Regions from separate parts of the Streptomyces sp. NBC_00328 genome, predicted to be linked through region 2. Evidence: riboswitches for the same ligand, from Rfam matches in the RefSeq annotation. Region 2 holds a riboswitch; each other region holds the start of a gene.
What was found. Region 2 has a riboswitch for cyclic di-AMP ahead of OG485_RS31355 (M23 family metallopeptidase). Riboswitches for the same ligand answer to the same signal wherever they lie in the genome.
Positions count from the first base shown of each region.

Region 1: another riboswitch for cyclic di-AMP. It lies ahead of OG485_RS25275 (transglycosylase SLT domain-containing protein); the one in region 2 lies ahead of OG485_RS31355 (M23 family metallopeptidase).
Region 3: another riboswitch for cyclic di-AMP. It lies ahead of OG485_RS26290 (C40 family peptidase); the one in region 2 lies ahead of OG485_RS31355 (M23 family metallopeptidase).
Region 4: another riboswitch for cyclic di-AMP. It lies ahead of OG485_RS21275 (M23 family metallopeptidase); the one in region 2 lies ahead of OG485_RS31355 (M23 family metallopeptidase).

Region 1 is NZ_CP108013.1:5,754,802-5,760,358, forward strand. Features, by position in the region: gene OG485_RS25270 (HAD family hydrolase) at 1-416, shown strand, start outside; gene OG485_RS25275 (transglycosylase SLT domain-containing protein) at 823-1,578, opposite strand; cyclic di-AMP (ydaO/yuaA leader) riboswitch at 1,582-1,742, opposite strand; gene OG485_RS25280 (CocE/NonD family hydrolase) at 2,402-4,399, opposite strand; gene OG485_RS25285 (polyprenyl synthetase family protein) at 4,745-5,557, shown strand, end outside.
Region 2 is NZ_CP108013.1:7,134,286-7,139,842, reverse strand. Features, by position in the region: gene OG485_RS31370 (bifunctional acetate--CoA ligase family protein/GNAT family N-acetyltransferase) at 1-1,522, opposite strand, end outside; gene OG485_RS31365 (HPr family phosphocarrier protein) at 1,698-1,979, shown strand; gene OG485_RS31360 (GntR family transcriptional regulator) at 2,206-2,898, opposite strand; gene OG485_RS31355 (M23 family metallopeptidase) at 3,095-3,862, opposite strand; cyclic di-AMP (ydaO/yuaA leader) riboswitch at 3,875-4,034, opposite strand; gene OG485_RS31350 (M16 family metallopeptidase) at 4,250-5,557, opposite strand, start outside.
Region 3 is NZ_CP108013.1:5,965,045-5,970,601, reverse strand. Features, by position in the region: gene pcrA (DNA helicase PcrA) at 1-647, opposite strand, end outside; cyclic di-AMP (ydaO/yuaA leader) riboswitch at 1,048-1,216, shown strand; gene OG485_RS26290 (C40 family peptidase) at 1,225-2,382, shown strand; gene OG485_RS26285 (tellurite resistance/C4-dicarboxylate transporter family protein) at 2,534-3,496, shown strand; gene OG485_RS26280 (C40 family peptidase) at 4,192-5,304, shown strand; gene OG485_RS26275 (response regulator transcription factor) at 5,390-5,557, opposite strand, start outside.
Region 4 is NZ_CP108013.1:4,870,910-4,876,466, forward strand. Features, by position in the region: gene OG485_RS21265 (PrsW family intramembrane metalloprotease) at 1-818, shown strand, start outside; gene OG485_RS21270 (aldo/keto reductase) at 927-1,871, opposite strand; gene OG485_RS21275 (M23 family metallopeptidase) at 2,010-3,044, opposite strand; cyclic di-AMP (ydaO/yuaA leader) riboswitch at 3,055-3,211, opposite strand; gene OG485_RS21280 (PP2C family protein-serine/threonine phosphatase) at 3,518-4,579, opposite strand; tRNA gene OG485_RS21285 (tRNA-Met) at 5,002-5,075, opposite strand; gene OG485_RS21290 (dihydrofolate reductase family protein) at 5,182-5,557, opposite strand, start outside.

The DNA.
Region 1 (5,557 bases), 1.4 Mb from region 2:
CGACCCTGCCCGCGGTGCGGGTGCCGCGCCGGGACGACCTCTGGGCGGAGCCGATCAGCAAGGTGTTGCTCCGTCACCCCTCCTTGTCCGACGACGAGTTGGCGTCGGCGGCACGGGGAGTGGTCGGTTCGCTGGCGACGGTCACCATGTCCGGACCCGGCACCGTCGAACTCCAGCCATGCGGGGTGACCAAGGCGACGGGCCTGGCTCTCGCCGCGGCGCACCTCGGGCTCACGCCGGACGCGACGCTCGCCTTCGGTGACATGCCCAATGACATCCCGATGTTCGACTGGGCGGCCCGAGGTGTGGCGATGGCCAACGCCCATCCGGAACTGAAGGCGGTGGCCGACGAAATCACCCTGTCGAACGAGGACGACGGGATCGCGGTCGTGCTGGAGCGCCTCTTCGGCTTCTAGTGCCGCGACAGGCAACGTTCGCCCCGTCGCGACTCCCGGCACGCACTCTCGCCGCACCGGCCGAAAGCCCAAGTACATCCAGTACGAGGACTTCCGGCCGGCACGCCGAGAGCACGCACCGGGCGCCGCTCCTTGACGGGCAAACGTTGCCTGCCGCGGCACTAGCGGCGCAGGCGCCCCAGCCTGGCGCGCCCGCAAACGCACACCCGCCGACACGCCCGCCCGGCGCACCCACGAACGCACACCCGCCGACACATTCGGAGCGCACCCGCCCGCCGTGCCCACGGACGCGCACCCGCCGCCGCGCCCGCGGACGCACACCGGCCGACGGGACCGCAACGCACCCGCCGACGGGCCGGGAAGGCGCCGTCGGCGGGTGCGGAGGAAGACGGGGTGCGGGGTGCGATCAGTAGGCGCCGTTGACGTTGTCCATCGAGCCGTACTTGTCGGCCGCGTAGTTGCAGGCCGCGGTGATGTTGGCGACCGGGTCGTAGATGTTCCACGACGTGCCGGCCACGTGGTACGCCTGGAACGTGGGGTCGATCACCTGGAGCAGGCCCTTGGAGGGGATGCCCGCGGCGGCGTTGGAGTCCCAGTTGTTGATGGCGTTGGGGTTGCCGGAGGACTCGCGCATCACGTTGCGGTGGATGCCGTCGTAGCTGCCCGGGATGCCGGCCTTGGCCATGACGTCCAGGGATTCCTTGATCCAGCCGTCGAGGTTGTTGGAGTACGTCTTGGCGGCGGCCTGGGTGACGGTGGTCGACTTGGCGACGGCGGCGGTCGCCTTCGCCGTGGTGCGGACGGTCGTCGACTTCAGCGTCTTCGTGCCCACGGTCAGCTTCAGGCCCGGACGGAGGTGGGCGGGGTTGTCACCGATGACCGCGCGGTTCGCCGCGTACAGCTTCTTCCAGCCGCCGCTCTTGGGGTACTTCTGCGCCACCTTGGAGAGCGTGTCGCCGGCGACCACCTTGTAGGTGACGAGCTGCACGTTGGGGATCACCGCGGTGTGGGCGGCCTGCGGGGCCTGCGCCGGGGTGGCGGCGCTGGCGCCGGTCGCGCTCACGAGCGGGAGGGCGAGGGCGATGCCGCCCGTTCCGGCGGCGATCATGCCCCGGGTGATGACGTTGGTCTTCATGCGGCGGTGCTTGCCTCGTACGGGCATGACGAATTTCCTCTCCGACGCCTGCGAGGTGAGCTGTCGGGTTCGGGCGGGAGATGCCCGGCCGCGCTGTGGGCGCGGCTTCACCCCAAGCCGGTCCGGTGTGCCCGGATCGGCGGCTTACCTGTGGTTCCCCCGCTCCTGCCGTGCGTGGGTCGATGGGTTGCCGGGCGGCGGCAGGATTCGGCGATCCGCCCGGGGTCGACCAGAACGTATGCGAGAGCACATGTCCGAAACAAGATGAGATTTGACCGCGAAGATCGCTTTCTCCTGGTTAATGCACGGGTAAAAAGTCCGATTGCGCCGGAATTAGATCCTCAACTTGCCTTTGGCAAACGGGTTGGGTCGCGAAGGGCGCGCGGCGGGAGTCCGGTTCGCCGGTGACCCAACTCACGAGACCAAAGAGCATCAAGGCGGCATGAGGGGTAATTCGGGCATCGTCCTTGCGGTGGAAGCCGCCGCCGAGCCCTTCGCGGGGTACCGAGAGGCCCCTGGCGCGGCGGGAATTGTGGCGCGGGACACATCGGGGAACGTGGCCGCCCGGTGGCGGGCGCGCCTCCCGCACGCGAGCCGAAGCCGCCCGGACGCAAGCCGAAGCCGCCCGGACGTGGACCGAAGCCGCCCCGACGCGGTTCCGAACCCGGGCCGGTGCGCGGTGAAGTGCGCCTCGCGCCACCGGTGTTCGGCGCGAGAGTGTCCTGCCGCCGTCCGGGGCGCGGCGATACGCCGGGGCCCGCGCCATGAGCGCGTCGCGCCGGCCCGGGCCTGGGGCGCGTGTGGATGCGCAGCGGTCCGAGGGAGTGAACTCCCGTGCCGGCGGGCCCAGTCAGCCGGCTGTGCGCGGGATGCGCTTCTCCCAGGTTCGATGGAAGACGACCTCGTCGCCGTCCTTGCAGACGAGTTCGTCGGTCGTGACGAAGTCCTGTGCGTCGCAGGTGATGGCGGAGACCGTCTCGACGCGGGCGTCCCACGGCAGGTCCGGGCGGTGCAGTCGGATCGACCAGGCCGAGTGGGCGCGGGCGGACAGCGGGTCCGAGGTGTCGATCGTGTACGTCTCCCGGGCCTCCTCCGTGCATTCGAGGCCGTCGGGGTACACGCGGGTACCGCCGCGCCCCGGGTCCACCTCAAGACGCCAGGTCTCCGCGGCCACGTCGCGCAGGACCAGGCGTCGGGGGCGGGGCTCGTCCAGGGTCGCCGAGACGGTCACGCCGAGGGGTGCGAACTGCTCCGGTTCCTCGAAGGCGACCGAGGGGTCCGACTCCGTTGCCCGTACCGGGAGTTCCAGGACGCTGCCGATCGGCTCCAGGGTGAAGCCCTCCTCCGAGCCCGGCTGGGGCCAGATCCAGGGCCAGTACGCGGAGGAGACGCCCAGCCGGATCCGGTGGCCCGCCGGGAACGCGTAGCCGATGGCGGTCAGGTCGAACACCACGTTCTCCGTGGTACCCGGTTCCCAGGGAACCGCCCGGTCGGGGCCCCGGCGCGCCGAGAGGTTCAGGGTGCCCCGGGTGACGAGCGTCGACGCTCCGTCCGGGGCCACGTCGCACAGCCGGGCGATCACCTGGCCCCTGGGTGACGCGGACGTCAGCCGCAGATTGACCCGGGGCCGGCCCAGTACCCAGGTCTCCTCAGGCACCTCGAACTCGAAGCAGGCCGAGCGGGCGTCCTCCTCCCGTTGGTCCGGCGGCAGGTCGGCGTCGTCGCCGGAAGGGAACAGCCGGCCCGCGTCGACCCCCGTGTGCTGCGGGGAGCGCACCGGCAGCGGGGCGCCCTGGAGCGCGTACGCGACCGGGGTCACCGAGGGCGAGGGCCAGGCCGGGTCACCCACCCAGCGGCCGGGGATCCGCGCGTACACCGTCGCCGGAGGGTGCGCGTCCATCACGTACGAGCGCAGAAGGGGGACGGAGAGCGCGTCCGTCTCCTCGTCCCTGAGCCAGTGGTCCCACCAGCGCAGCGTCTCCTGGAGGAAGCCGATCGCCGGTCCGGGCGGCAGGCCCCGGTCCGGGTACTGGCGGGACCAGGGGCCGATGAGACCTCGTACGCGATCAGGCGGCAGGTTCCGCACCAGGCGCAGCACCGTGTCGCGATGCGGATCGTGCCAGCCGCCGACCGCGAGGACCGCGGCGCGGATGGCCCCGTACTCCTCGCGGAGGCTGTCGTGGCGCCAGTACGCGTCCCTGGTCTGGTGTGCCAGCCAGGTGGGCGCGGCGGGGCGGATCGCCTCCAGCCGTTTCTCCCACATGCTCCGCCACATGCCCTCGCCCACGTGCGCGGGGTCCGGCGGGCGGGCGGCGAAGGCGAGCAGTCGGGCCGACCGGGCGTGCGTGTCGACGGCGAGGACGGAACCTCCCGCATGGTGCACGTCGTTGTCATAGAGGTCGTCGGTCGAGCAGACCGTGACGATCGCCTTGAGCGGCTCGGGCGCGCGGGCCGCGGTCCGGAGGGAGTCGAAGCCGCCCCACGCGATCCCGAACATGCCGACCCGGCCGGTGCACCAGGGCCGGGCCGCCAGCCAGGAGACCACCTCCACCCCGTCGTCCGGCTCGTTCCCCGTGTCCTCGTCCCCCGGCACTCCCTCCGAATTGCCGTGGCCGCGTACGTCCACGCGGACGGAGGCGTAGCCGTGCCCGGCGTACCACGGATGGCGCTGCTGGTCGCGCGGGGCCGTCCAGTCGGTCAGGCGGTACGGGAGGTACTCCAGGAGCGCCGGTACGGGCTCCTCGGTCAGCGGCCGCCAGATCCGGGCGTACAGACGGGTGCCGTCCGAGAGAGGGATGAGGACGTCCTCGTGAGTGGTCTCGTAAGGGAAGGACGTACGGATGTGCATGAGCGCCACCCCAGAGGACGTAATGCCGGTCATTTCATCGCAAGTCATCGCAAGTCGGTTCACATCATCTGATCATGAACATACAGTCGGTGGTGGGGTGGTGCCCGTGAGCCGGGGTACCCGCCGTTGGGGCACGCAGGTGCTTCCCGTGTGCCTTCCGGGTGTACTCGCGCCCACCACCTGGCGGAGCGAAGTGGACCGGGGGACGGTGGGCGCTCGTGGTGATCGAAACGTGACCGGATACGCTGACTTGAGTGATGGCAGCGACACATCGACAAACCGTGTCATCGACCAAATGATCGACCGAGTTCGCCATGTGATCGTCAGCAGACAGGAGAACCTCTCGTGACCGTCGTCGGGCCGTTCGGGCTGAGCGTGCGGGACCAGGCTCTCGAAGCCGATGTCCAGGCCGGATTGGCGGCTGTCGAGGAGGGTTTGCTCGAAGCCACCAAGAGCGAGGTCCCGTTCATCACGGAAGCCGCCCAGCACCTCGTGCGGGCCGGCGGCAAGCGGTTCAGGCCGCTGCTCGTGATGCTCGCCGCGCAGTTCGGCGACCCCTACGCGCCGGGTGTCGTGCCCTCGGCCGTGGTCGTCGAGCTGACCCACCTCGCCACGCTGTACCACGACGACGTGATGGACGAGGCCGAGGTCCGGCGCGGGGTGGACAGCGCCAACGTGCGCTGGGGCAACTCGCTGGCCGTCCTCACGGGTGACTTCCTCTTCGCCCGCGCCTCGTACATCCTGGCGGACCTCGGGCCCGAGGCCGTCCGGATCCAGGCCGAGGCGTTCGAGCGGCTGGTGACCGGGCAGATCCTGGAGACCGCGGGTCCGCGCGACGGCCGCGATCCGGTCGACCACTACCTCGACGTGCTCGGCGGCAAGACCGGGTCGCTGGTCGCCGTCGCGTGCCGGTTCGGCGCGATGATGTCGGGCGCCGACGAGACGGTCGTGGACGTGCTCACGCAGTACGGCGAGCGGCTGGGCGTCGCTTTCCAGCTCGCGGACGACGTCCTCGACATCGCGTCCGACTCGCACGAGTCCGGCAAGACGCCGGGGACGGATCTGCGCGAGGGCATCGCCACGCTGCCGGTGCTGCGGCTGCGCGAGCGCGCGGAGCGGCTGGGGCTCGCCGAGGACATCGCGCTGTGCGAGCTGCTC
Region 2 (5,557 bases):
GGGGAAGCGGCTGGCGGGCCAGCAGCAGGCCCGCGTCGACGAGTTCGGTGATCGTGTCCACCCGGATCACTCCGGCCTGGCGCAGCAGCGCGGACACAGTGGCGTGCGGGAGTCGTGTGGCCCGTACGGCGTGCCCCTGGGGAGCGGCGCCGCCGTGCCGCGCCCCCTGGACCACGACCAGCGGCTTCGCGGCCGCCGTCCGCCGCGCGAGCCGGGTGAACTTGCGCGGGTTGCCGATGGATTCGAGGTACATCAGGGCGACGTCGGTGTCCGGGTCGTCGTACCAGTACTGCAGTACGTCGTTGCCGGAGACGTCCGCGCGGTTCCCGGAGGAGACGAAGGTCGACACGCCGGTCACACCCGTGACACCTCCGCCGCGCCGGTGCAGCCGGGACAGCAGGGCGATGCCGATGGCTCCGGACTGCGCGAACAGGCCGATGCGTCCGGGGCGGGGCATCTGGGGGGCGAGCGAGGCGTTCAGGCGCACGTCGGGCGATGTGTTGATGACACCGAAGGCGTTGGGCCCGATGATGCGCATCCCGTACGTGCGCGCGTGCCGCACGAGTTCGCGCTGGCGCTCGCGTCCCTCGGGGCCGCTCTCGGCGTAGCCGGCGGAGACCACCACCAGTCCCTGTACGCCGTGTTCGCCGCATTCCGTCACGACCTCGGGGACGTGTTCGGCGGGCACGGCGACGACGGCGAGGTCGACGGGTTCGGTGATGTCCCTGATGGAGCGGTGGGCCGGGACTCCGTCGAGTTCCTTCTCCTGGAGGGCCGCGTTCACGGCGTACAGGCGTCCGGTGAACCCTGCTTCCCGGAGGTTGTCGAGGACGCTGCGGCCGACCCCGCCCGGTGTGCGCCCGGCGCCGATGACGGCGACGGAGCCGGGGGCGAGCAGCCGCTGCACGGAGCGGGCCTCGGCGCGCTGTTCCCGCGCGCGCTGCACGGCCAGGGACCGGTCGGTGGGTTCGAGGTCGAACTCCAGGCGTACGACACCGTCCTCGAAGCTGCGCTTCTGGGTGTATCCGGCGTCCGTGAACACCTTGATCATCTTGTTGTTGGCGGGCAGCACCTCGGCGGCGAAACGGCGGATGTCACGCTCGCGGGCCACTGCGGCGATGTGCTCGAGCATCGCGGAGGCGACACCGCGGCCCTGGTGGGCGTCCTGCACGAGGAAGGCGACCTCGGCCTCGTCGGCGGGCGCGGAGGCGGGCATGCCGTCGGCGTTGATCCGGTCGTAGCGCACGGTGGCGATGAACTCGCCGCCCACCGTGGCCGCGAGGCCCACGCGGTCCACGAAGTCGTGGTGGGTGAAGCGGTGGACGTCCTTGGCGGACAGCCGCGGATAGGGCGCGAAGAAGCGGTAGTACTTCGACTCGTCCGACACCTGCTCGTAGAAGCTGACCAGACGTTCGGCGTCGTCGACGGTGATGGGTCTGATGCGTGCGGTGCCGCCGTCACGCAGCACCACGTCGGCCTCCCAGTGGGCTGGGTACTCGTGCCGATCCGCCGAGGTCTGCATGGGCCCCAGAGTACGGCTCGCGTACGACAACGGCGCGAGGCAGTCTGAGGGTGACGGGCGTCGGAGCGGGTCCTCGGCCGACACCGCGGCGGGCGAGATCCGGGACCGTCCGGGCAAGCCTCGCGATATGAAAGAATGGTCTAGACAACCTTGAACACCCGAAGGGCAGCATCACATGGCTGAGCGCCGCGTCAACGTCGGCTGGACCGAGGGCCTCCACGCCCGCCCCGCCTCCATCTTCGTCCGGGCCGCCACGGCCTCCGGCATCCCCTTGACGATCGCCAAGGCCGACGGGGACCCCGTCAACGCGGCCTCCATGCTCGCGGTCCTCGGCCTGGGCGCCCAGGGCGGCGAGGAGATCGTCCTCACATCGGACTCCGAGGGCGCGGATGCCGCTCTCGACCGTCTGGCGAAGCTGGTCGCCGAGGGGCTCGACGAGCTCCCCGAGACCGTCTGAGCCGCCCACGAGGCACCCGGACACGAGCGGCCGAGCCGCGCCCCCCTTCACCGGGTGGCGCGGCTCGGCTGTTTTTCCGTACCCTCGCTCGGAATTCCCCACATGCCATGTACGACCTCGCACCATGACCACGGGAATGGCGTGCGCCGAAATTCCGGACACACGCATAAAAGGGCATCAGAAATGAGCCCCTGCCGAATATCCCTCTTTGTATACGGCGCCCGTGTTAATGACGCGGGCCCGTCATGTTTACGGGATGTTGCGAACTTCTCACACGGTCCGGCCGGTCGCCGCCGGGAAATCGGAGCCGGTGCGCGGCCGTGGCGCGCTCGGTGTGCAGGGCCGTGATCGCGCGGGCCCGCTCACTGTCCCCGCGGGCGACCGCGTCCACGATGCCGCCGTGCTCCGCCCAGGACTCCGCGGGGTCGGCCGGCGCCTCCACCGAGTACATCCAGGCGATCTTGTGACGCAGCTGGGCGAGCGTCGAGGTGAGCGCGGGGCTGCCGGACGCCTGCGCGAGCGTCTCGTGGAACCAGCCGCCCAACGAGCGCAGATCCTCGCTGTGGCCTCGCCTTGAGCGCTCCTGCCCCAGCCTGACCAGACCTCGCAGCACCTTCAGGTGGGCCTCCGTGCGCCGCTGCGCGGCTCTCGCGGCACCCAGCGGTTCCAGCAGCATGCGCATCTCCAGGAGGTCCGCGGCCTCCAGCTCGGAGGGCTCCGCGACACACGCGCCCGCGTGCCGGCGGGTGACCACGAACCCCTCGGCCTCCAGCGTGCGCAGGGCCTCGCGCACGGGGACGCGCGAGACGCCGTACCGGCGTGCGAGCAGTTCCTCGGTGAGGCGGCCGCCGCGCTCGTAGACACCCGCGACGATGTCGTCACGGATCGCCGTGCACACCGAGTGCGCCGGAATACGCATGACCGACCTCCGCTTTAATCCCCGTGAAACGCCGTCGATTGACGCTTGTTCAGTGACTCTATTGCAGGAAGCCTGAATTTCCGATGGCAGGCCTGAATCCATGGATATTTTTTGGACAGACGGCATCCGGAAACGACGATGCCCCGGCTCGGTGAGCCGGGGCATCGAAAGCGGTGAAGAAGCCGCGAAGCGGTCGTCAGACGTTGACGCCGTGCGAGCGCAGGTACGCGACCGGGTCCATGTCCGATCCGTACTCGGCGGTCGTACGGGCCTCGAAGTGAAGGTGCGGACCGGTGGTGTTGCCCGTGTCCCCCGACAGAGCGATCTGCTGCCCCGGAGTGACCGTCTGCCCCACGGACACACCGATGGACGAGAGGTGGCCGTACATGGTGTACGTGCCGTCGTGCATCTTGATCACGACTTGATTGCCGTAGGCGCCGCCCCAGCCGGCCGTGACCACCGTGCCGGAGCCGACGGCGTGGACCGAGGTGCCGGACGCGGCGTGGAAGTCGACGCCGGTGTGGCTGCCGGAGGACCAGAGGCTGCTGCTGGCCTGGTAGCCGGTGGAGACGTACGAACCGGTGATCGGCATGACGAACGTGTTCAGGCGCTTGCGCTCGGCCTCACGGGCGGCGCGCTCCTTGGTCTCGCGCAGCTTCTGGGCCTGCTCCGCGGCCTGCTTGCGCGCGGTCTGCTCGGCCTGCTTGCGCGCGGCGGCCTCGTCGGCGGCGCGCAGCTGCGCGAAGGCCTGGGCGTCGATCTGGTCGGCGACCGTGTCGTTGAGCGTGACGGTCTGGGTCAGCCCGGTCTGCTCGACGGAGGCTTCCGCGGCGAACGCGGGGCCGGCCAGGGTTCCGATGACACCGGTGGTGGTGAGCGCCGCGACCCCGACGGCGGTCGTGGTGGTCGTGCTGTGCACGCGGCTCGTACGACGGTGCTTGCCGGTGCCACAGGTGAACGCCATGTAGGGGCTGATCCTTTCCTTCCCTCTCGCCTACCGGGTTAGCTGACGGGTTCGGAGCAGGAAGGTCTCCTACGGGCTCCCTCCGGAGAGGGCGTCCGATTCACCCCAGGGACTACGTGTGGGTCCCCGGCTCCCCTGACTCGCGTCATGGGGGACTCGGCGATGACTGTCCGGTGCCGCGGGCGCGGCGCACTGCGTGACGAACAGCCGCACTGACGCTAAGCGGGGCAACTTTCGAACAACAAACGGATCACGATTTTTGTAACGCATCCCACAGGGCAGAACGGTGGCCGTCATACGAATACGGACATCTTGGGAGCGGCTTCCGGAAAAGGGAGGGCCCTGACGGCTCTTCAGCCGTCAGGGCCCTGACGCGTCGCACGGGCTCTACTCGGCTGCCACCACGGTGACTTCACCGATTCCGAGGGCCCTGACCGGCTCCGCGATCTGCGCCGCGTCGCCCACCAGGACGGTCACCAGACGGTCCGTCGGGAAGGCGCTCACGGCCGCCGCGGTGGCCTCCACGGTGCCGGTGGCGGCCAGTTGCCGGTAGAGCGTCGCCTGATAGTCGTCCGGCAGGTGCTGCTCGACCTGGTCCGCGAGCGTGCTCGCGACCGCCGCGGCCGTCTCGAACTTGAGGGGCGCGACGCCCACCAGGTTCTGCACGGCGACGTCGCGCTCCGCGTCGGTCAGGCCCTCCGCCGCGAGGGTGCGCAACACCGTCCACAGGTCGTCGAGCGCAGGACCGGTGTTGGGGGTGTCGACCGAGCCGCTGATGGCGAGCATCGCGGCACCCGTGCCGTCCGGCGCGGAACGCAGGACCTGTCCGAACGCCCGCACTCCGTAGGTGTAGCCCTTCTCCTCGCGCAGGACGCGGTCCAGGCGCGAGGTGAGGGTGCCGCCGAGGCAGTAGGTGCCGAGGACCTGCGCGGGCCACACGCGGTCGTGCCGGTCGGCGCCGACCCGGCCGATGAGCAGCTGCGTCTGGACGGCACCGGGGCGGTCGACGATGATCACACGGCCGGTGTCGTCGGCGCTCACCGGCGGCACGGGGCGCGGCTGGGCGGCCGAGCCGGTCCAGGAGCCGAGCGTGTCGGCGAGCAGTTCGTCGAGATCGACATCGGTCAGGTCGCCGACGACGACGGCGGTGGCCGTGGCGGGGCGCACGTGCCTCTCGTAGAACGCGCGAACGGCCGACGCGTCGATGTTCTGGACGGTCTCCTCGGTGCCCTGCCGCGGGCGTGCCATGCGCACGCTCGCCGGGAACAGCTCCTTGGAGAGCTCCTTGGCGGCACGGCGGGCGGGGTTGGCCGTCTCGTGCGGGATCTCGTCCAGCCGGTTGGTCACCAGCCGCTCGACCTCGCTGTCCGCGAACGCGGGGGCCCGCAGGGCGTCGGCGAGCAGGCCGAGGGCCTTGGCCAGGCGCGAGACGGGCACTTCGAGGGACAGGCGCACACCGGGGTGGTCGGCGTGCGCGTCGAGCGTGGCGCCGCAGCGCTCCAGTTCGGCGGCGAAGTCCTCGGCCGAGTGCTTGTCGGTTCCCTCGGAGAAGGCGCGCGCCATGATCGTGGCGATGCCGTCCAGGCCCGCCGGCTCGGCGTCCAGCGGCGCGTCGAGGTTCACCTCGACGGCCACGACCTGCTGGCCGGGGCGATGACAGCGCAGCACGGTCAGACCGTTGTCCAGGGTGCCCCG
Region 3 (5,557 bases), 1.2 Mb from region 2:
AGCTCGTTCTTCAGGTTCGAGATCTTGGCGCTGAACGACTTCGGCGGGAAACGCTTGGGGTCGAGGTCGAGATCACGGCAGACGAGCGCCATCAGCCGCTTGGAGTCGGCGGCGTCGTAGATCGAGAACGACGAGGTGAAGCCGAGCGTCTTGCTCTCGCGGCGCAGGATGCGGACACAGGCGCTGTGGAAGGTCATCACCCACATCGCGTTGGCGCGCGGGCCCACGAGCGCCTCGACGCGCTCCTTCATCTCGCCCGCGGCCTTGTTCGTGAAGGTGATCGCGAGGATCTGGCCCGGGTGGACGTTCCGCTCGCCGAGCAGATGCGCGATCCGGTGGGTGAGCACGCGGGTCTTGCCGGAGCCGGCACCGGCCACGATGAGCAGCGGGGAGCCGGAGTGGACCACGGCCGCGCGCTGGTTCTCGTTCAGTCCGTCCAGCAGGGCCGCCGGGTCCACGGCGGGCCTGGGCGCACCGTCGCGGTAGTACGCGTCCCGGCTCGGCGGCATGTCGAACTTCCCGCCGAACAGATCGTCCGGAACCGGCTCCGGTACGTGCTCGTCCTCGGGCGGCGGCGGGTGTTCGTCCTCGTGGGCCCCGGAGGGCTTGAGGTCCGCCAGGAAGCTGTCGTCAAAGAGGCTGCTCATCGCTCTCCGAGTCTAGGCCGCCCCACCGACAGCCCGCCGCCACCTCGAGAACTCGGCCGCAAGTGTGACCAGGGTCCCGGCGGACGCCCCGGGGAAGGCGGCCTTCCGGCCACGACACCTCACACCCCGTGACCGGAGGCGGCCGAGCGGTCACCCGGCGCGACATTCCGTCGGCGAGCGGCTCGGAACAAGCGGCTCCGGCGAGCGGCTCGGAGCAAGCGGACCGGAGCGAGCGGGGTCCGTTCGACGGGGCGGACGAGCGGGTCGCCGCCCGCGGGACACACGGCAGTGGTCACGAAAATGTATCGGGCATATCGCACATCAACCTTCACACGGGCCACACCGGTTGGCTAGCGTGCCGGAAGGCCGCCCGACCGCGACCGGCGAACCTCGCCGGGCCGAGCGGCCTCCGCCGAGTCCGGTACGCCGCGAGGCCCCGGAGCCGGGGACCCACCGATCTTGGGGTGAATCGGTCCAACCGCCTTGTGGGGCAAGGACCGTAGGGCAGCCTTCCGGAACCACCCGCCCGAACCCGACAGCTAACTCGGTAGGCGGATGACGGAAGGAGTCGCCTCTCTTGGCGTCACACCGCAAGGCGCGTCCCACGGGTGCGCGCATCGCAGGCATACGGACCCCGGCCCTCGCCACAGCGGCCATCACCTCCGTGGCCCTGCTCTCCCAGACCGCCAACGCCGCCCCCTCGGCCGAGCCCCGGCCCAGCATCGAAGCGGTCTCGAAGAAGGTCGACGACCTCTACCACCAGGCCGAGACGGCCACGAACAAGTACAACGCGACCCGGGAGAAGACCGCCGAGCAGCGCGAGCGCGTCGACACCCTGCTCGACGACGTCGCCCGGCGCACCGAGAAGCTCAACACCGCGCGCGAGGAGCTGGGGTCGTTCGCCGCGGCGCAGTACCGCACCGGGGCCTCCGCGCCCGACACCGCGACCCTGCTGCTCGCCGACAACCCCCAGGACTACTTCGACCAGACCCAGCTGATGAGCCGTCTGACGAACCGCCAGAAGGCGGCCGTCGACGACTACATCACCGAGCAGGCCGCCACCACCAGGAAGCGGGCGGAGGCCACCCGGAACCTGGAGTCACTGACCGCCTCGCAGAAGGAGCTCAAGACGTCCAAGGCCACGGTGCAGCACAAGCTCACCGAGGCCCGCTCCCTGCTCTCGAAGCTGAACGCCGAGGACAAGGCGCGGCTGGCGGCGATCGAGAAGAAGAAGCGGGAGCAGGCCGCGGCCAAGGCGGCGGAGCTGGCACGGCAGCAGGCCACCGCCGAGAAGGCCGCCCAGCAGCAGTCGTCGTCCGGCACCACGACCGGCACGGCTTCCGGCTCGTCGACAGGATCGACGGCCACGGACCCCTCGTCGAAGGCGGCCGAGGCGCTCGCGTTCGCCCGCGCGCAGATCGGCAAGCCGTACGTCTGGGGCGCCACCGGCCCGGACTCCTACGACTGCTCGGGCCTGACCCAGGCCGCCTGGAAGGCCGCCGGCGTCAGCCTCCCGCGCGTCACCTACGACCAGGTGAACGCGGGCACGACGGTCTCCCTCGCCGACGCCCGGCCCGGCGACCTGGTCTTCTTCTACGACGACATCAGCCACGTCGGCCTCTACATCGGCGACGGCATGATGATCCACGCGCCGAAGCCGGGCGCGTACGTCCGCGAGGAGTCGATCTACTACGACGGCACCTCCGCGATCCACAGCGTGGTGCGCCCGGCGTAGACCGGGACACGGGCGCCGCTCTCGCGGGGCACGCGCGGGGGCTTCCCGGTCCCCACGCGTGCCCCGCGTTTTCGTCTCCCGCCCGCGCGTGGCCCGCCCGCAACCCGGTGCGGAGGTCCCTAGCATCGAGAACATGTCAGACACACCGGACATGCCGGACAGCACCTCGCTCCGCGCCCGGCGGGCGGGGTGGGCGGCCACCGCCGGAACCGCCGTCATGGCCACCGGCATCATCTCGATCGGGCTGCACCTGACCGGCCACGAGACCCTCTCCCGGATCGCGCTGGTCCTCGCGTCGCTCGCCTGGGCCGGGCTCGCCGCGGACCTCGCGGTCCGGCTGGTGGGCGACCGGGAGCGGTGGGCGCGGCAGGCCGGCACACCCGCCGGGCTCGACGCGGTCGCGGCGACCACCGTGCTCGGCACCCGGTTCTCCGCACTGGGGTGGCACGAGCTCGCCGAAGCCCTGCTCGCGCTGTCGGCCGTGCTCTGGCCGGTTCTGCTGTGGGCCGTCCTGCGTCGTCTGCGGCGCCGTATGCCGGGCGAGGTGTTCCTCGTCTGCGTGGCCACCCAGGGGCTCTCGGTCCTCGCGGCCACGATCGCCACCGCCGTGGGCCCGGACTGGCTCGCGCACACCGCGCTGGTGCTGTTCTGGCTGGGGATCGGGCTCTACGTGCTCTCGTTCGCCTGCTTCGACCTGGGCGAGGTGAGGAAGGGCGCAGGGGACCACTGGATCGCGGCCGGCGCGCTGGGCATCTCGGCACTGGCCGGGGCGGGACTCGTCGCGGCGCACCACGTGGATCCGTACCTGTGGAACAACGACGACCAGGGCGTCCTGCGCGATACGACGGGCGCTCTGCTCGCGCTCGACCTCGCCTGCTACTTCCTTCTGGCCGTCGCGGAGGTGGTGTGGCCGCGCCCGCGGTACGACGTCCGGCGCTGGGCCACCGTCTTCCCGATGGGGATGTCGGCGGTGGCGGCCCTCGCGGTCGCGGCCGCCCTCGACGTCTTCTGGCTCAAGGGGCCGGGACAGGTGCTGCTGTGGATCGCGGTGGCGGCCTGGCTCGCGGCGGCCGCGGGCGCCGCTCTCGCCTTCAGGTCCACCGTGCGGGGGTGACGGTGCCCCTCAGGTCCACCGCGCGGGGGTGACGCGGCCGTCGGTCCGCCCCGTGCCGAGCGGACGCCGGTCAGGGCCGCCCTCGACCCCGGCGAACGGGACCGCCTCGGCCGGTCAGGTCCACAGGCCGACGAAGAGATGGATGAGTACGTCCATGGGGCCGGAGCCTAATTGCACCCCCTGAGGCCCTCCCGGCCGGGCCCCCATTCCCACCAGGCACCCTTGACCCACCCCTGCCCGCCGACCACCCTCCCCTCCCGGGGGCCCCGCCCGTTCCCCGGGCCGTCCCGCCCCACCGGCCCCCGTCACGCTCCGGCCCCGATCTGCACTCCCTCGCCACCGGACCATCACGCGTCAGCCATAGCACCGGCACCGCGCGGGCCGTCCGGGAATCGCCGCTTCGGTCATCACCCTGCGTGAAGTCGTGACGTACGACCGGAATCTTGGTCACATTTGGTCTCTCGGCGATCCAATAGCGATAGTTCCATACATAGCGTTACCAACAGCTCGCTCCCAGGTTTAGCGTCCTTCACCAGGTGACCGGCTCCCCACCACCGTCCGGGCCAGGGACGGCAGTCGGACACCACCGCCGAGAAGGTCCGGCGGCGGCCCGCTCCCCCTGTGTGAGCCGCCGCCGGACGTGTCACCGCTTGACCGCACCTCAAGGGCGGTCGCACGGAAGGATGTGGGCCCTCGTGGCAGCGCACCGCAAGGCCAGACAGCGCTCGGTCGGCGGAAACACGGCCCGCACAGCAGTCACCATCGCCCTCGCGGGCGCGGCGACGGCCACCGGCTTCGACGGGGTCGGGCACGCCGACCCCCAGTTGTCCGCGGCGCAGGTGAAGGCAAGGGTCGACAAGCTGTACGAGGAGGCGGAGGCCGCCACCCAGAAGTACGACGGCGCCAAGGAGAAGGCCGGCGAGGCGGAGGCGAACCTGAGCAAGCTCCGCGACGAGGCGGCCCGCCGGGAGGACCGGCTCAACTCGGCCCGGGAAGCGCTGGGTTCGATGGCCGCGGCGCAGTACCGCAGCGGTGGGCTCGACCCCGTGGTGCAACTCGCGCTCTCCGACCGCCCCGACCAGTATCTGGAGGGGGCCGCGCTCGCCGAGCGGGTCGGCACCCGGCAGTCGGCGAAGATCGCCGGGGTACGCAAACAGCTCCGTGAGCTCGAGCAGTTGCGTGGGGCGGCGCACATCGAACTGGCGGCCCTCAAGTCGCGGCAGACCGAGCTGAAGCAGCACAAGAAGACGGTCAACGAGAAGCTCGGCGCGGCCCGCCGGCTGCTCGACCGCCTCACTCCGCAACAGCGCACGCAGTACGCGAAGCGAGGCGGCGCGGGTGACCAGCAGCATGCCTCGCGCGACGCCTCCCGCGATCCGGCCCCCGTCGCGGCGTCGGGAGCCTCCGGCACGTCAGGTGCCGCCGGAGCGGGCAGCGCGGGCACCGCGGCGGCGCCCAACTCCCGGGCGGCGGCCGCCGTCGCCTACGCCTACGCGAAGCTCGGCAGCCCCTACGTCTGGGGCGCCACCGGCCCCGACGCGTTCGACTGTTCGGGGCTCGCCCAGGCCGCGTACCGATCGGCGGGCGTCTCCCTGCCCCGCACGACGTACTCCCAGATCAACGTCGGCAGGCGGGTCGCCCTGTCCGAACTCCAGCCCGGCGACCTGGTGTTCTTCTACTCGGGCATCACCCACGTGGGCATCTACGTCGGCAACGGCCAGATGATCCACGCGCCGAATCCGTCGGCGCCGGTGCGGGTGGCGCCGATCACGGAGATGCCCTTCGCCGGAGCGGCGCGGGTCGCGTGATCGCCTGAGCGGCGAGGCCGCGGGCCCCGGGCCGTCCGTCGCCCGGGGCTTCCGCCCGTCCCGATACCAGCCGGGTCGGACCGCGTCAGACCAGCCGCCTCGCCGTCGCCCAGCGGGTCAGCTCGTGGCGGTTCGAGAGCTGGAGTTTGCGCAGGACCGCGGAGACATGCGACTCGACCGTCTTGACGGAGATGAAGAGCTGCTTGGCGATCTCCTTGTAGGCGTACCCCCGGGCGATGAGCCGCAGGACCTC
Region 4 (5,557 bases), 2.3 Mb from region 2:
CCTTCACCGAGAACATCCTCTATCTCGGCACCGCGTTCGGCACCGACCAGCTCAGCGGGGAGAGCGGGCTCGCCTCGGTCACCGCGGCGACGTTCTTCGTCCGCGTGGTCATGTCGCCCTTCGCGCATCCGCTGTTCACCGTGCTGACGGGCCTCGGCTTCGGCGTCGCGGCGCTGTCCGCCGAACGCCAGCACGCGCGCCGGGTGCTGCTGCCCCTCACCGGACTGCTGCTCGCGATGGGCATGCACGCGATCTGGAACAGCTCGGCGGGCTTCGGCCGGTTCGGGTTCTTCGGTGTGTACGCGGCGTTCATGGTGCCCGCGTTCGGGCTGCTGACCTGGCTGGTCGTCTGGACCCGGCAGCGCGAGCTGCGGACCGTGCGCGCCGAACTGCCCGTGTACACCGCCGCCGGCTGGCTGGGCGCGGCCGAACCGTGGGTCCTCGGCTCGATGCGGGCGCGGCAGCTCGCGCGCGAGTGGGCCGGCCACCACTTCGGGAAGAGCGCGGCACGTTCGGTGGCGGAGTACGAGGCGTACGCGACCTCGCTGGCGTTCCTGCGCCACCGGGGGCGCCGGGGCCGTGCGGGCGCCGACTTCGTCGTGCGGGAGCGCGAGTTGCTCGACCAGCTGTGGCGCCGCCGGGAGATCGCCCGTCCGGCCCTCGCCTACGCGGCCCGCGCCACGGCACCGCTGCCCGCGCCGCCGCCCTGGCCGGCCCCCGGGTACGGCTACATCGCCCCGCCGGCCCGGCCCTACGGCCCACCGGCACAGGCATCCGCGCCGGCCCCGTATCCCGCGTACAACCCGTACCGCTCCTAGGGCCCGACGCCCGGCCCGGGACCGGCCGGTGGACACCACCGGTCCGGTCCCCCGCACCTGGGCCACGGGCCGGTGGGTACCCGGGTCCGCGCGCCCGCGCTACGGCCGTTACGCCGACGCCTGCGTCAAGCGCGTGAGTTCCTCGTCCGTCAGCACCAGGTCCGCGACCCCCAGCAGGGCCGGGAGCTGCTCCACGGTGCGGGCGGAGGCGATGGGCGCGGCGACCGTCGGCTGTGCGGCCAGCCAGGCGAGGGCGACCGTCGGGACGGCGACGCCGTGGGCCGCGGCGATCTCGTCGAGGGCGGCGAGGACCAGCGGCCCGCGTTCCGTGTCGAGGTGCTTGGCCGCGCCCGCGGCCCGGGCCGAGTCGACCGTCGTGCCGGGGCGGTACTTGCCGGTGAGGAAACCGGAGGCGAGCGCGAAGTACGGGACGGCGGCCAGACCTGCCTGGGAGGCGACCTCCAGCAGGGAGCCCTCGTAGGTGTCGCGCGAGACGAGGTTGTAGTGCGGCTGGAGCGCGACATACCGCGCGAGGCCCTCGCGGTCGGAGAACTCCAGGGACTCCCGCAGCCGCTCCGGAGAGATATTGGAGGCGGCTATGTGCCGCACCTTGCCGGCCGTCACCAGCTCGTCGAGGGCACCGATGATCTCTTCGACCGGCACGTCCGGCTTGTCGAAGTGCGTGTAGTAGAGGTCGATGTGGTCGGTGCCCAGGCGGCGCAGCGACGCGTCGGCCGCGGCCTTGATGTTGGCACCGGACAGACCCTGGTACGCGGGGTGCTGGCTGACCTTGGTGGCGACCACGATGTCCTCGCGGTTGCCGCGGGTCCTCAGCCACTTGCCGATGATGGTCTCGGACTCGCCGCCCTCGTTGCCCTCGATCCAGGCGGAGTAGGAGTCGGCCGTGTCGAGGAAGTTGCCGCCGGCTGCCGCGTAGGCGTCGAGCACGGCGAAGGACCGGGTCTCGTCGGCCGTCCAGCCGAAGACGTTGCCCCCGAGGGAGAGCGGGAAGACCTCGAGGTCGGACGAACCGAGCTTGCGAAGAGAAGTCATGTACGGGCTCAACACCCGTCCCGGACGGATGTATTCCGCAATCACCTGGGCCGGGGGCCGTCGTCCGCGCCCGGACGACCGACAGCCCTGACGTCGGGGGGGTTGACGTCAGGGCTGCCGGAGATCGGAAATCAGGGGTTAGGGGTTGAGGCCCTTGCTCTGGAGCCACGCCATCGGGTCGATGCCGGTGGCGGCGCCGCCGGGGTGCACTTCGAGGTGCAGGTGCGCCCCGGTGACATTGCCCGTCGCACCCACGCGCCCGATGACATCACCGGTGGCGACCTTCTGGCCCACGCTGACGCTGATGGACGACTGGTGGCAGAACCACAGCTCCGTACCGTCGTCGAGGGTGAGGATCGTGCGGTAGCCGTACGCTCCGGCCCAGCCGGCCTCCGTGATGGTGCCGCTGTGGACCGCCTTGATGAGCGTGCCGGTGGGCGCCGCGAAGTCGAGTCCGGTGTGGTAGCCGGAGGACCACAGGGCACCGGCCTCGCCGAAGGTCGAGGTCAGCGTGTACGAGGACGTCGGCAGCGAGTAGCTCTTGGCGAGCTCGGCGAGGCGCTCCTGCTCGGCCTTCGCCTTGGCCGCCTCCTCCGCCTTCTCCTTCACGGCGTCGGCCTTGGCCTCGGCTTCGTTCTGCTGCTTGGCGGCGAGGTCGACGGCCTTCTTCGCGGCGGCCGTCTGGGCGGCCTGCTGCGTGGCGGTGTCGGCCTGGTTCTGCTGCGACTGGGCCTGCTGCATGATGCGGTCGCGCAGTGCCTCACCGGCGTCGGTGGTGCCCTGGGCCTCGTCGGCGGTGGTCAGACCGGCGCTGGTGAGCGGGGTCGTGGAGCCCTTGGGAGTGCTGGATCCGCCGTCCGAGATCAGGGCCTTGGCCGAATCGGTGACCGACGACAGGTCGGGCAGCGAGATCGAGACGGGCGGCTTGCCCGGAGCGGCGCTGGCGATACCACCCGCGCCGACGGCGGCTATGACGCCGACGCCGAGAACCGTGGAGCTGCGGGCGAGTCCTCCGCCGCGCTGCTTGCCCGTGCGGTGCCGGCCGCGGACGGGAGCGACGGAATCCGCGGTGGGATTCCACTCCTCCCAGGGTCCCTCGTCCTTGCCGTAGCCGAAGGTGTGTGTTTCGTTCGGCGCGAACGAGGTTGGCTGAGCGGGCCGGTTGGACGCCACCTGGCGCACTCCTTTCCTTCCTTGCCGCCTACCGGGTTAGCTGACGGGTTCGGAGCAGGAAGGTCTCCTACGCGCGTACGGCCACCGTGCTTCCACGGCGGAATACGCTCGATTCACCCCACGAGTTGGTTCCCCGGTTCCCTTACGGGATTCGGCGCGTGCGCGCACGGAGCCGCCTCTTGTGACGGTTGTGACGACCGCGCTGCGTTATCGAACGTTAATAGACCCAGGCACCGAATTCCAAGCCGTTCCGACTGATCATTAACGGCTCTTGGCCAGGACTTTGGGGTCATGAGCGATGAAAAACGGGCGAGTTGACCGCATGGTGTCGACACGGGTTTTCCTGACGGTAAGTCAGATGCTACGCGGAGGGGCACCGCCCGGTCACCGCTCGTGACCGAGCCCGGAAAAGCCGTCGCCCAGGGGGTGAAAGACCTCCCGGACAACGCGCGGCTCCCCTCGGCGAGCACCCGTCACGGGCGCCGGACGGCGAGCAGCGCCATGTCGTCCGTCAGCGCGCCGCCCGTGTGCAGGCGGGCCGCCTCGAAGAGGGCGGTCAGCAGCGTGTCGGGGCAGGGAAAGACCCGTCCGGCCAGCCAGGCGGCCGGGTCGAAGAACTCCCCCCGCGCGTCACGGGCCTCGGACAGTCCGTCGGTGTGCAGCAGCAGCGTCGTCCCGCGCGGAAATCCCTCCCGCACCGTCGGGGCGGGCAGGCTTCCCAGTTCACTCATCCCGAGCGGCAGCGCGAAGGACTCGGCGGTGAGGGTGCGGAGCGTGCCGTCGGGATGCAGCAACAGGGGCGGCGGGTGGCCGCGGTTGACGACGCGTACGACGTCCTCGCCGTGCGGGATCTCGGCGAGGACCGCGGTCGTGAACCCCTCGGCCGCGTCGACGCTGTCGCGCCGGGTGCCCGCGCGCGTCAGCGCCCGCTCCAGGCGCTCCGCGACGCCCTCCAGGGTCGCCTCCTGCTCGGCCGCCTCCCGGAACGCCCCGACCACCGTCGCGACGGTGGCCACCGCGGTCATCCCCTTCCCCCGTACGTCCCCGACGACCAGCCGTACACCGTGCGGGGAGTCCTGCACGGCGTACAGATCCCCGCCGATGAACGCGTCCTCCTGCGCTGCCTCGTACCGGGCCGCGACCTCCAGTCCGGCGATCCGCGCCTCGGGCTCGGGCAGCACGGCACGCTGCGCGAACTCGGCGATCTCCCGGACGGAGGCGAGCCGTTCGTCGCCGCGCCGGACGACCGTGTTGATGAGGACGGCGAGTACCGCGGCCATCGCCACGGTGACCACCTCGGTGACCGCGTCGACCTGAAGGACGATGCCGAGGACAAAGTGGGTGATGAGCACGGCGCCGACGGCGAGGACGCCGGTGAGAACGGTTCCGCGCAGCGAATGGAGAGGTGCGGCGACCAGGGGCGCGGCCGCGAACAGGGGGGTCGCGGTGAATTCCGACGGGGTGAGGTAGTCGTAGACGACCCCGGCGGCGACGAACAGCACGGGCAGGATCCGGACGAAGGCGCGTGCGTACACGATCCCGCGCGGCTGCGCTCCCGCCGCCGGACCGGGCGGTGGGACGCTCCCGGACCCGCGGACACCGCGGGACAGCCGGTCGGCCCGGTCACGGGGCCGTCCGGTCCGCCACTCACCTGCCGGCTGCCCCGCCACCCGTCCAGAAGACCCGGTACGGGGGCGGCGGGCGACCGGTGTGGCCCGACCGGGGGAGGACACCGCCTGCCGGAGCGGACCTGGACCGGCCCGAAGCACCGCGCGAACCGGGACCGGCTCCGGGGAACCACGGCCGGAAGAAGGCGAAAGCGGCCGAAAGGCAGCGGAAGGAGGCGGAAGAAGCCGGAAGAAGGCCGGAAAGGAGCCCGGAGCGGCCGGCGGAACCGGTGGGGGCAAACACCAAGGGCCGGAACTCGTGAATCCGAGTTCCGGCCCTTGGCCTTCAGTAGCGGGGACAGGATTTGAACCTGCGACCTCTGGGTTATGAGCCCAGCGAGCTACCGAGCTGCTCCACCCCGCGTCGTTGAAACCAGTGTACGCCATCCGCGGGACCCGAAGCACACCCGTTTAAACGCGCCCCTCCAGCGGCGCCGGCACCCGGCTTCTCCCCGGCTCCTCTCCGGCTTCTACCCGGCCGCCAGATGCCGGTTGGGGGCCTTGGCGCGGTCCGCGTACTCGGGCAGGACGGCGACCTGGGCGCCCGCGGCGGCGAGGAGCCCGTTCCCGTCGGCGTCCCTGACGAACGTGTCGGGCTCGCGCCAGGCGGTGACGACCCGTCGCACACCGGCGTCCAGGATGAGCCGGGCGCACGGAGCGGGCCGGGAGGCACGGTGGGCGCACGGTTCCAGGCTGCTGTAGACGGTGGCGGCGGCCAGCCGGGGATCGGCCGGGTCGATCTTGGCGAGGGCGGCCTCCTCGGCGTGCACGACGGGATCGCCGCCCTCGCGGGAGTGGCCCCGGGCCAGCTCGGTCCCGTCGGCCGCGACCACGACGGCGCCCACG